4 regions of the Oceanobacillus longus genome follow, and region 4 is predicted to be linked to each of the others. Evidence: riboswitches for the same ligand, from Rfam matches in the RefSeq annotation. Region 4 holds a riboswitch; each other region holds the start of a gene.

Region 1 (3,184 bases), on a different contig from region 4:
TAAACAGATAATTATTTTTATCTTTTAGATATTTCCATTCCATATAAGCCCGTATTAATTCTTGTACTGCCATAATGACCATACCAACTACGAATAAATACCAGGAAGTTTCCATACCAAAATTCGAAGAGTCAGCAATCAGGTAAAACATAGCAATCAAATAAGCGATAACAGAAATTACTCGTATTCTTTTATCATACTTTTTATGTGTATCATTAACATAATGATTAGAGAACCATTTCTGACGTTCAACATTCAATAATTTCCTCATGATCCAATTAAAAATGAAAAGGATTAGTGAAAGAGTCCCTGTTAGGATAACTATTTTCAATATTAAATGATCGCCATTATCATAATAATACATACCCTACCCTCCCTTACTTCTATACTACCAAACTTTATTCGAATAAATAACTACTGTTTTGGCGAATGTTTACTTGCCAAAAAGCCACACAGCCTTTACAGGGTTGTGTGGCTTTCTATCATACGTTTTATTTCGTCATTGCTACTAATTCATCAATTTTGTCTGTTTTCTCCCATGGGAATAAGATATCAGTTCTGCCAAAATGTCCATAAGCAGCAGTTTCTTTGTATATTGGTTTACGCAAGTCAAGCATACGGATAATTCCTGCTGGTCGCAAATCGAATAATTTACGGACTGCATCTACAAGAACTTCCTCGCTAACCTTTCCTGTACCAAATGTGTTAATTGCAATGGACACAGGTTCTGCTACACCGATCGCGTACGCCAATTGAACTTCACATGACTTTGCAAGGCCAGCAGCTACAATATTTTTAGCAACATAACGTGCAGCATATGCAGCAGAACGGTCTACTTTTGTAGCGTCTTTCCCACTGAATGCTCCCCCACCATGGCGTGCATACCCGCCATATGTGTCAACAATAATCTTACGGCCCGTTAAGCCGACATCTCCTTGTGGTCCACCGATAACGAAGCGGCCAGTCGGATTAATAAAGTACTTCGTAGATTCATCAAGTAAGGCAGCAGGAACAACTTCACGAATAACATGTTCTATCATATCTTTTTCAATTTGTTCCGTAGTTGTATCCTGGTGATGTTGTGTAGAAATAACAATTGTATCAACTCGAACCGGTTGATCATTTTCATCATACTCTATAGTTACCTGTGTTTTTCCATCTGGACGTAAATAATCCAATACATTTTCTTTTCGGACATCTGCCAAACGTTTGGATAGTTTATGTGCCAGTGAAATAGGTAAAGGCATGTATTCTTCTGTTTCGTCACAGGCAAAACCGAACATTAATCCTTGGTCTCCTGCACCAATTGCATCAATCTCATCTTCACTCATTTTTCCTTGACGTGCTTCCAGTGCAGTATCAACTCCACCAGCAATATCCGCAGATTGTTCATCAATTGCAGTAAGTACGGCACATGTTTCATAGTCAAAGCCATATTTTGCACGTGTATAGCCAATTCCTTTGACTGTTTCTCGAACAATCGCTGGAATATCTACATAGGTGCTTGTGGAAATTTCACCTGCTACTAATACGAGACCAGTTGTAACAGTAGTTTCACATGCTACCCTTGCATTTGGATCTTTCTTTAAAATTTCATCCAGAACTGCATCGGATATTTGGTCTGCCATTTTATCCGGATGTCCCTCTGTTACGGATTCTGATGTAAATAAACGACGATTTGCAGCCATATGGCTAAACTCTCCTTTGTTATGTGTTACGGAACTCGATATCAATTTTCTCTTCTATATTATTCAAAGTACCTTCAAAAGGTAAAACAATTTTTATATGACCAGTTAAATATGTTTTCATTAAAAATAATTTTACTATCCTTAAAAACAAAAAAAGCCTTTCCTACAATGCATGAGGAAAGGGACTACAAGCTGGCCTTTCGCTCTTATTGTTCAAGGAAAAATCCTTGCATCAGGTTAGCACCTTTTCACCGTAGTGATGGTTGCTGGGCTTCATCGGGTCTGTCCCTCCACCAACTCTGAATAAGAGAGTATCCGTTCAAAATTAGATTACCGAAACAATGGTAAACTGTCAACTGTTTTAACGATGTAAGCGGAATCACATAAATTTCATAAATTCTTATTTAATTAGTATGGACTATTAATTTAAATGTGTTATACTAATAACCATATTAAGATAAATAATCTGAAAAGTTATTTCATTATAACATACAAAACCTTTAAAAAGGCAGGAGAATTCAATATGAAAACTGTGGAAAAGTCATTACTAAAAGAGCTTTACACCCATCAAAATATTCACCAAAACTTATCGGTGTCACAATTAGTTGAGAAGATCTTAAGCCGTAATGAAGGAAGTTTGACTTCAACTGGTGCAGTTTGTGCTTCAACTGGAACATATACTGGCCGTTCACCAAAGGATAAATTTATTGTGAACGATGAAGTTTCTAAGGATTTTATTGACTGGGGAAAAGTAAACCAACCTATTCGTGAAGAAGTATTTGATCTTTTGTACAGAAAAGTGATTGACTATTTAAATGGGAAAGAGGAAATTTATCAGTTTAAAGGTTTTGCAGGAGCCGATGAGAAATACCGTTTACCGATTCAGGTAATCAGTGAATACGCATGGCACAATCTATTTTCAAGACAGTTATTTATACCACCGACAGAAGAAGAACTAGATAATCATCAAGCTGATTTTACTGTTGTTTCTGCTCCTGACTTTAAAGCAGATCCAGCGATAGATGGTACGAATTCAGAAGCTTTCATATTGATTTCCTTCAAGAAACGCATCGTATTAATTGGGGGTACGGAATATGCGGGAGAAATCAAAAAATCAATCTTCTCTATCATGAACTACTTACTCCCACAACGTAATGTGCTATCCATGCATTGTTCTGCAAATGTCGGTGCTGAAGGTGATGTCGCATTATTCTTCGGTCTATCCGGTACTGGAAAAACAACATTGTCGGCAGATCCTTATCGTCGTTTAATTGGTGATGATGAACATGGTTGGAGTCCAAATGGCGTGTTTAATATTGAAGGCGGCTGTTATGCAAAATGTATCAATCTCTCTGAAGAAAAGGAACCGCAAATTTTTAATGCCATTCGCTATGGTTCTGTACTTGAAAACGTGATTTTGGATTCGGAATCACGTATTCCAGATTATGATGATATATCTCTAACTGAAAATACGCGCGCAGCATACCCGCTTGAAA
Region 2 (3,184 bases), on a different contig from region 4:
CCTTTAAATTTTTCCCTTCTAACTTACCGATTGCTTCTTCGGCAAGTCTTTGGCCAGTACCTGTTTCAGATCCATAAAGCACCGTCACTTCCCTGGAAGCAATCTGAACAGCAGGTGGAGCTGCTACGGCAATACCGTTGGTAGCAGTCTCCCCATTTGGAATAGATTCCGTTACCTGTATAGCTGCAAGATATCCACCAAGCCAATTTCTTTGTGCTTCCGTTAACGTTGGTAAAAGGACATTAAGATTTTCTGTTTGCTCTTGACTAAAAGGACTATTCATTACATTTAACTGCAAAGCTCTTCACCCCACATAATTTCATTTTTCCCATCCTAACTGTATGTCTATTAATTTAGGCATAAAGTATTGTATCCAAAGTTGTTTACTTGGTTTAAACTTTAAAAATTTTTCTTCTAAAAAGTGAATCTAATTAGAAGGATTTTCAGCTTGTATGAAGGCCACACTCCGTTTTATTGAATCCTGACCATCTTCCTGCACGTGAATCCGTAGAATCCGTTACTTTCGATGTACATGGGATACAACCAATACTCGGGTAACCCTGATCGTGCAATTCATTATATGGCAGGTTATTTTCCTTGATATAATCCCATACGTCATCCCAGGTCCAATGAATTAACGGGCAAACTTTGATCGACTTAAATTTTTCATCTTTATTAACAAAATCAGTTTTACTCCTTGATAGCGATTGTTCTCTTCGTAATCCAGAAATCCAAGCAGGTGCCCCACTTAGCGCTTCTTCAAGAGGCTTTATTTTTCGAATGTAACAACATTGATCAGGTTGGCGTTTCCACAGTGCCGAACCATGCTGATTAGCCTGTTCTTCCAGTGTCAAATCAGGTTTTTTTAGTTGAATGCGCAGTTCAGGATACTTTTCCTTTGCTTTATCAATTAAGTCATATGTTTCCTGAAAATGAAGATCTGTATCCAAAAATACAATCTCAGCATTCTTTTGTACTTTGGAAATTAAATCAACTAATACTACTCCTTCCGCACCAAAACTGCAGGCATAAACAATAGCGTCACCGTATGTTTCGTATGCCCATTGGAGAATTTTTGAAGCACCTTTTGTTTGGTCTGTCGGAATCCAGTCTTTATACGGGTCACCAGTAAAATCACTGTACGTAACCGAATAGTTATTCATACTTCATTCCTCCATTTATCGGTTAAATAAAAATAAACCCTCATTCTATATTATAAGAAGAGGATTTGCTAACTTTGCCTTTTAATAGGCTAGCTTTTTTTCTCTTCTTATCTTTCAGGTAATTCACCTGAAGGAGTTGGCACAGTATTAAATCCAACCTGTTGCCGAGGTTTCATAGGGCCCTTCCCTCCACCTCTCTGGATAAGAAATATTAACACAAGTAATTTGATATGAATTATCTGTATTGTATCTTTTAAAAGCATGAAAGTCAACAGTTGTTTTGTAAAATATTAATTAATTATAAATATTTAACTAATATAGGTTATCATCTTTACAAATCTTTTTAATACGAATGCAAACTAAAAGAAATCCCCACTAGGGAATCTCTTTTAGTTTGCATTACTTATCATATGAATCAATTCTTCCATGATGATTGGATATTCTTCAAAGGCGTTTTTGATATTCAGACGCTCCGTTCGTTTATGTGCATCGTGTCCATACGGTCCGACGTTTATAACAGGTGCATTTAGCTTCTGCATTTCTTTGAATGGTAAAATATAGCTGTCACCCCAGACCGGTGTGTTTTCTTCAAAAGCATTCCAGCCTTCTGCAGTACCGGAATAACTTACATAGCTGAGGTCACATATTCCATTTAAGTAATGAATCCGTTTTATAGGCAAGTTGAATTTTTCTTGTGCAATTTTCTTTACAAACGAAGTACACGATTCGATTAGTTCATTACCAGTGGAGTTGACAGCCGGATAGTATGGCGGTGCCAGCAATACAATAATTGCAGGAGCAAGTTCCTGACATTGAATCATTAGTTTATCGGTAATGCGCAGCGATTTTTCTCGATCATCCCAAGCTTCATTGTAATGAATATCTGCTTTAACATCACTTACATATTCCTTACCCAGTTTATTGGTCGCATAGGTTACTAAATCTTTATAACGAATCACTTTTACTTTTCCAATTGGTTCAACATGATGCCTCTTGCAAATTTGTTCATACGCTTCATTACACTTTTCTGCAGCCGTTTCCGCTACCTTCTCAAACAAATCAAAGGCCTCTGACGCACTCCGCTTCATAAGAAATATATTATACAAGGCAGACGAACGGTATGGAGTCTGTGTAGAATAATGCAACCGCAAATCCGTTTGCTGCAAGGTTACAGGAAGTGGTGTCGTCTCCCCGAGAACGGTTTCCTCAAATAAATCATTCCACTCCATCTCTCTTGTCATGAAAGAAGAAATATAAGGGGAAGTCATCCCACTGAGTGGCTCACCTGCATGTGTTTCTTTTCCATAAAATAAAGAAGCAGCAAGTAATTTTCCAATGGAACCTGTGTACATATAATGGGATATATCGGTAGGATCCTGACGAAAAGTAGGTTCACTGTTTAAAAATATTTTGTATGTGAATTGATGTTTTTCCTGAAGTTTCTCCAGAATAGGAACAGCAAAACGCATTCCCGCTGAGTTTACTTCTTCGTCAGGTACGGTTAATAACAGTAGATTAATTGGCCATTTTTCCACACTTGCCTTTTCAATGAGACTCATATGCATCACAAGCCCCATCTTCATATCCATTGTGCCACGTCCAAAAAGAAATTCTCCCGATTCTAAATCTTTTCGTACTTCTTCTTGAAACTCATCCTGTCTCTCCAATAATACTTTCGTAAGTTCCTCTGGTTGAGTAGCCAAAGGTTCCAAAACGCCATATTCCTCTGTATTCACCGTATCAAAATGACTTATTAGACAAATTGTCTCTTTAGCCTCAGGATGTTTATAAAATGCTGTTAAAAATTTTCGTCTCAAATCAGCATCATGGGTGGAAAGATAATCCGGGAACTGCTGGAAATACTCCAAATTCTGAAGCTTGGCACGTAACTTCGCAGGAAATTGTCTCTCCCCTTCTGATAATGTCATACTTTTCCAGCTTACAATTTCATCCAACAAGATCCGAAGCTTGTCTGGGCGATCCCATCTTAATTCTGCCATATAAATATCCCCCTTTTACAG
Region 3 (3,184 bases), on a different contig from region 4:
CGGCCCATTGTAACAGATGGCGAGATTGTTACAGTCGGTTTCAAAGAAGAAACATTCCAGGAAACTTGGAAATAAGTATTACAGGGACTAGAAAAAGAGAACATTAAATTGTATAGTTAGATTGGAATTAATTATTGGAGGGATAAGAATGAGCTTACCAGAGGAATTATTGTATTCAAAAGAACACGAATGGATTAAAAAAGAGAATGGAAATGTACGAATCGGTATTACGGCATTTGCTCAGGACGAACTTGGCGATATCGTTTTTGTGGAATTACCTGAAGTTGGTGACGAGCTAACCGTTGATGAGCCTTTTGGTAGTGTTGAATCTGTTAAGACAGTTTCTGAATTGTATGCTCCAATAAGTGGCAAAGTAGTTGAAGTAAATGAAGAGTTGGATGACAGCCCAGAGTTCGTAAATGAATCACCATACGAGAAAGCATGGATGGTTGTAGTGGAACTGTCTAATGAATCTGAGCTTGATGAACTACTTTCACCTGATCAATACAAAGAATTAACAGAAGAATAATGCTCCTTAGGCTGACTAAAGCACACAATTGTGTATAGTCAGCCTTCGTTTTATCATATAATGTATGTAAATAAGCATCTTTCTTGCTTGCATAAGGAGTGCTATGTGATGATAACTACTGAACCAGAGAAAGTAATTATTGTCGAAGGGCTGACAGACAAACGGCAGATTGCAAAGATCATCAACGACAATGTTACGATTATTTGTACGAATGGTACACTTGGTGTGGAGAAATTTGATGAATTACTGGAAACATATGAACTGGATGAGAAGGATGTTTTTATACTGGTAGATGAGGATAAATCGGGGATAAAATTACGGAAACAACTTGCTCGCGAACTGCCACATGCGGAACACATTTATGTTAGCAGTGAATACCGCGAAGTAGCTGCCACACCTGAGAAGATTCTTGCGAGTGCTTTACTCAGCAAACATTTTTCTGTCCATCCCATATTTTTATTTTAATGCAAAGGTATAAGGTGGTAAAAGGTGCAAACTATTACAGAAGAAACGCTTAAACAAGAACGAATGTTGCTCTATATTTATACTCCATTTTGTGGAACATGCAGTGTTGCACGTGCAATGCTTGAAAAAATTGAAGCGGTTCATCAGGAAAAAATATTTTTTGAAATGAATGCGTCTTTGAACCCCGAATTTATGATTGAGAATAAAATAGAAAGTGTCCCATGCCTGTTAATTAAGGAAGACAGCCAAATAAAGGAGAAAATCTATGCCTTCCAATCAACAGGCAATATCTATAGTTATTTAATAAAGTATAAGCCTGAGTTGTTTGCGAAAAGCTAAGGATAACAGAAAGATACAAAAATTTAATATTGACATGAATATTTCACCGTGCTACTATAGTCTCACTGATTCAAAACTTAATATTTTCTATCTCTTATCTTGAGCGGTGGAGGGACTGGCCCTTTGAACCCGCGGCAACCTTCAAATTTAAATTTGAAAGGTGCCAATTCCTGCAAAGTAGCACTTTGACAGATGAGAGAACGTGAGACTTTATGTAATCTATTACGTCTTTCTGTTCTCGAGCAGATAGACGTTTTTTGTTGATTGAATGTGAATCATTAGGAGGATAAATAGTGATTTCAATTGAGGGTTTAAGTAAAATCTTTGCTCTAAATAAGAAAAATATAACAGCTGTTGACGATTTGACCCTTAATATAAAAGAAGGCGAAATTTATGGCGTAATCGGATATAGTGGTGCTGGTAAAAGTACGTTCGTACGCCTGCTAAACCGACTGGAAGAACCAACTGCAGGTAAAGTTATCATCGACAACCAGGAGATTACGGCTTTGAATACGAAGCAGCTACGGCTTGCACGCCAGGAAATAGGTATGATTTTCCAACACTTTAATCTGCTTTGGTCAAAAACAGTCGAAGATAATATTGCCTTTCCATTGGAAATAGCAGGCGCATCCAAAGCGGAACGTTCTTTGCGAGTACAAGAGCTGATTGATCTCGTCGGACTTAGTGGACGTGAAAAGGCATATCCATCCCAGTTAAGTGGTGGACAGAAACAACGTGTTGGTATTGCGCGTGCACTTGCAAACAATCCGAAAGTATTGCTATGTGATGAAGCAACATCTGCATTAGATCCCGAAACGACCAACTCCATATTGAACTTATTGATGGATATAAATGAGAAGCTTGGTTTGACAATTATTCTGATCACTCACGAAATGCATGTTATTCGTAAAATCTGTAATCAGGTTGCTGTCATGGAGCAAGGGAAAGTCGTGGAACAAGGGCAAGTCCTAGATGTATTCACGCATCCGAAAATGCCCGTTACAAAGAAGTTTGTGGAACAAATTATGGGATCCAGTAGTGAAGATGATGATATATCGAATATGATCAATACGTATAGTAACGAGGGAAAAATTCTACGCTTGCATTTTCTTGGTGAAACTACAAATCAAGCCCTCATCAGTGAATTGGCGAAAAAGTTTGATATCGATTTGAATATATTGCAGGGGAAAATAACACAAACCCAGGCTGGCGGATATGGTACATTATTTGTCCAGGCGAAAGGTGAAATTGAGGAAATTGATATGGCAGTAAGCTTTATCCAGGAAGAAACCTCAGTAGAAGTGGAGGTTATCCGAGATGCTAACTAATTTATTTCCGAATATCGATATAGAAGATTTTTGGGTAGCTACCTATGAAACATTCTATATGACAATTCTGGCATTGATTGGGACATGTATTTTAGGTCTCATCTTAGGGCTACTTCTCTATCTGACAACGAAAGATGGAATTTGGCAAAATAATGTTGTTAATTTAATCGTAGCAGCCTTTGTGAATATATTTCGGGCGATTCCTTTTATTATATTGATTTTATTGTTATTTCCTTTTACTGATTTTTTGATTGGAACTATACGCGGACCAAATGCAGCATTGCCCGCCCTAATTATCGGTTCGGCACCATTTTATGGGAGACTCGTTGAGATTGCTCTCAAAGAAGTGGATAAAGGTGTTGTCGAGGCGGCAAAATCAATGGGAGCAAAGACAAGCACCATTATCTTACGCGTACTTATACCAGAATCCATGCCTGCCCTTATCTCAGGACTTACGGTTACAGCAATTGCTTTAATTGGCTATACTGCAATGGCAGGTGTCATTGGCGCCGGTGGACTTGGA
Region 4 (3,184 bases):
ATTATTAAGGATAGAAAAAAGTTATTTGGTATTACTGCAGCTTCTATCGTCATCAGTTTGAATTGGTTTTTATTTATTTGGGCAGTTGTCAGTGGCCATGTACTACAGGCAAGTCTGGGCTATTATATTAATCCTTTAATCAGTATTTTACTTGGGATAATAATCTTAAAGGAGTCCGTCTCAAAAGGACAGGTCATTTCTTTTATCCTTGCTGCAGCTGGTGTGCTTTACCTTACTTTCAGCTATGGTGTTTTCCCATGGGTATCTCTGCTGCTGGCCACATCGTTCGCATTGTATGGCTTGTTGAAAAAAACGGTTGATATTGGTGCTTTATATGGTTTAACGATTGAAACAATGATTGTTGCTCCAGTTGCCCTTATTTATTTATGGGTAATTCCAGTAAATTCCTTTACGATTCAGCCATTTATTACCGCTACAAATCTATATTTAATTGGAGCTGGAATCGCAACAGCTGTTCCTTTATTACTCTTTTCAAGTGGAGCCAAACAGATCCCTTTAGCAATGGTAGGTTTCCTGCAGTACATCACACCAACCATGATGCTTATTTTAGGTGTATTTCTTTACAATGAAACGTTCACCACGGCCCATTTAATTACATTTATCCTTATATGGACTGCATTGTTCATCTATATGTTCTCTGTCTACAAAAGACCAAAGAGACAGACCAAATCGGAATAGCTTGTATAGGTTCCAACAGTTAACTGGGGTAAACTAGAATATCTTTAATAACCACTTTGGTAACCTTGGTAAAAAAAGGATGTTTTCGTACTGTTTATAGCCGTTTAATCATCACAGAGTTGAGATAAACTAAGAACTAGAATAGGGAACTTCGGCGATCGCTCTGGGAAATACACTGCGCTTTTCGCGGGCGGCTGGTGAGCCTCTTCATGCTGACGCATTTCAGAGTCTCACCTATGCCTTCCTCCCGCAGAAGTCTCCGTGTATTTCCCATAGCTAGTTAGAAGGTTGCTGACAATTACTTCTTGCGAATAGCTGAAATAGCATCACATTATACAGCTTCACCAGTCCGGGTGAGCGGCGGGCGGTGACTCCTGCGGCAATAGCACGTGTCCGAAGACCCCGGAGAGTGGGTTTCTCGAGGAGGCTGAGGCCGTGCCCGCGGAAAGCATCCGCCCAGAGCGATCACGGACGGCAGCAGAAGTACTTATCTCCCAGGATAAACCTAGGTTACGTCGCAATTTATAGAAAAGGTAATTAAAGTAATCGTAAATAGCTTTGGCGTATAAATATATCCAACCCTCCTAATCTACCAAGACTTATATGTCCATTTCACTCTGCGAAAGTTGAGTTAAATATTAATTTTTCAGAAACCTTATTGACAATTATTCGAAAACATTATATACTCACACTAATATAATAAAGCAATCTCTTATTGAGAGTGGTGGAGGGAATAGGCCCTGCGAAACCCGGCAACCATAGAGCAGACTCGTCTGTTGTTAAAGGTGCTAAATCCTACAGATCATCGATTGATCTGGAAGATAAGAGGAGGACTGATTCGTACATACGCCCTCTTCTTAGGAAGAGGGCTTTTTGCTTATCCTCTTCCTCCAGATATGAAGAAAACTAATTAAATGGGAGGAATTACTTATGACAAAATTTCATGTTCAAAATTCAGAAACCGTATTACTTCACGGAGGCCAGCAGCCAGATCCAACAACAGGTTCACGGGCAGTTCCAATCTATCAAACTACTTCTTATGTATTCCGGGACACAGAACACGCACAAAATTTGTTTGGATTAGCTGAGCCGGGAAATATTTATTCAAGAATAATGAATCCGACAGTGGATGCATTTGAACAACGAGTAGCTCAACTCGAAGACGGCATAGGGGCTGTAGCTACTTCATCAGGGATGGCCGCAATTACCCTGGCAATCTTGAATATTGCAGGCTCTGGTGATGAAATTATTGCAGATAGTAATCTATATGGCGGTACATACAATCTATTTGCTACGACACTTCCTCGTTATGGAATAAACGTCAAATTTGTTGATGGAACCAATCCAGATGAAATTGAAGCAGCAATAACTGATAAAACAAAAGCTGTTTTTGGAGAAATTATAACGAATCCAAGTCTTTATGTATTTGATGTAGAAAAGGTTGCCGATATTGCCCATGCACACGGAATTCCTTTAATTATCGATAATACCTTTGCCACACCATATATTGCAAAACCAATTACGTGGGGCGCTGATATTGTTGTTCATTCTGCAACAAAGTGGATTGGAGGACATGGGACAACGATTGGTGGCATTGTGGTAGACGGCGGAAGATTCAATTGGGATAACGGACGTTTCCCGGGATTCACAGAGCCTGATGAGAGCTACAATGGATTGAAATACAAAGATCTTGGCCCAGCTGCTTTTATTACAAAATTACGTGTTCAATTATTACGTGATATTGGAGCTTGCCTAAGTCCACAAAACGCATTTCTACTTTTACAAGGTCTCGAAACACTTCACTTGCGTATTGAAAGACACACAGAAAATGCACAAAAGGTTGCACAATATTTACAGAAGCATCCTGCTGTGGAATGGATTAGTTTCCCTGGACTGGCAGAACATCCTTCTCATAAGCTTGCCCAGAAATATTTCAAACTCGGCTATGGTTCCATTATAACTTTCGGTATTAAAGGTGGTCGTGATGCCGGCAGAAAGTTGATTGACAGTGTAAAGCTATGGTCACATGTTGCCAATGTTGGAGATGCAAAATCATTAATTATTCACCCTGCCTCAACAACACATCAACAATTAAGTGCTGAGGAATTGAAAAAAAGCGGTGTGACGGAAGAACTTGTTCGTCTATCCATTGGACTCGAAGCTGTTGAGGACATACTTGCAGATTTGGATCAGGCAATCGGCAATGCAACGGGACAAACAGGTTTAACAAACGTGTCAGAAGAAGCAGAGGCAATCAAATGGCTCCTTTCATCACCATTTGACCGTAGTAACGGATTACGTCCAAAGGTAATTGCAAGCATCGATATTGATCATGCTTCCAGACTCACTTTGGAAAAACAAGGATTCAAGGTTATCCAGATTGGAGAAGGTTCGGAGGAAGCGTACGAGAAATTAACAGCGTACCCGTCCCCCATTGATGCATTATGGGTAAACAGCAAGGAACTCCCTTCCACTATTATTGAGC

The links. Region 4 has a riboswitch for S-adenosylmethionine ahead of ACFOUV_RS06525 (PLP-dependent aspartate aminotransferase family protein). Riboswitches for the same ligand answer to the same signal wherever they lie in the genome.
Region 1: it holds a riboswitch for S-adenosylmethionine, as region 4 does, so the genes downstream of both, metK (methionine adenosyltransferase) here and ACFOUV_RS06525 (PLP-dependent aspartate aminotransferase family protein) in region 4, are expected to answer to the same signal.
Region 2: it holds a riboswitch for S-adenosylmethionine, as region 4 does, so the genes downstream of both, ACFOUV_RS11020 (phosphoadenylyl-sulfate reductase) here and ACFOUV_RS06525 (PLP-dependent aspartate aminotransferase family protein) in region 4, are expected to answer to the same signal.
Region 3: it holds a riboswitch for S-adenosylmethionine, as region 4 does, so the genes downstream of both, ACFOUV_RS08055 (methionine ABC transporter ATP-binding protein) here and ACFOUV_RS06525 (PLP-dependent aspartate aminotransferase family protein) in region 4, are expected to answer to the same signal.

What each region holds. Positions count from the first base shown of each region.
Region 1 covers NZ_JBHSAO010000006.1:12,733-15,916, forward strand. Annotated here, with positions in the region: gene ACFOUV_RS07720 (DUF4181 domain-containing protein) at 1-364, opposite strand, end outside; gene metK (methionine adenosyltransferase) at 492-1,688, opposite strand; SAM riboswitch class I at 1,892-1,998, opposite strand; gene pckA (phosphoenolpyruvate carboxykinase (ATP)) at 2,212-3,184, shown strand, end outside.
Region 2 covers NZ_JBHSAO010000008.1:72,577-75,760, forward strand. Annotated here, with positions in the region: gene ACFOUV_RS11015 (assimilatory sulfite reductase (NADPH) flavoprotein subunit) at 1-298, opposite strand, end outside; gene ACFOUV_RS11020 (phosphoadenylyl-sulfate reductase) at 444-1,163, opposite strand; SAM riboswitch class I at 1,268-1,371, opposite strand; gene ACFOUV_RS11025 (M20/M25/M40 family metallo-hydrolase) at 1,553-3,163, opposite strand.
Region 3 covers NZ_JBHSAO010000006.1:79,872-83,055, reverse strand. Annotated here, with positions in the region: gene ACFOUV_RS08075 (arsenate reductase family protein) at 1-75, shown strand, start outside; gene gcvH (glycine cleavage system protein GcvH) at 149-529, shown strand; gene ACFOUV_RS08065 (toprim domain-containing protein) at 638-994, shown strand; gene ACFOUV_RS08060 (thioredoxin family protein) at 1,019-1,333, shown strand; SAM riboswitch class I at 1,425-1,532, shown strand; gene ACFOUV_RS08055 (methionine ABC transporter ATP-binding protein) at 1,627-2,661, shown strand; gene ACFOUV_RS08050 (methionine ABC transporter permease) at 2,651-3,184, shown strand, end outside.
Region 4 covers NZ_JBHSAO010000003.1:133,479-136,662, reverse strand. Annotated here, with positions in the region: gene rarD (EamA family transporter RarD) at 1-699, shown strand, start outside; SAM riboswitch class I at 1,409-1,527, shown strand; gene ACFOUV_RS06525 (PLP-dependent aspartate aminotransferase family protein) at 1,630-3,184, shown strand, end outside.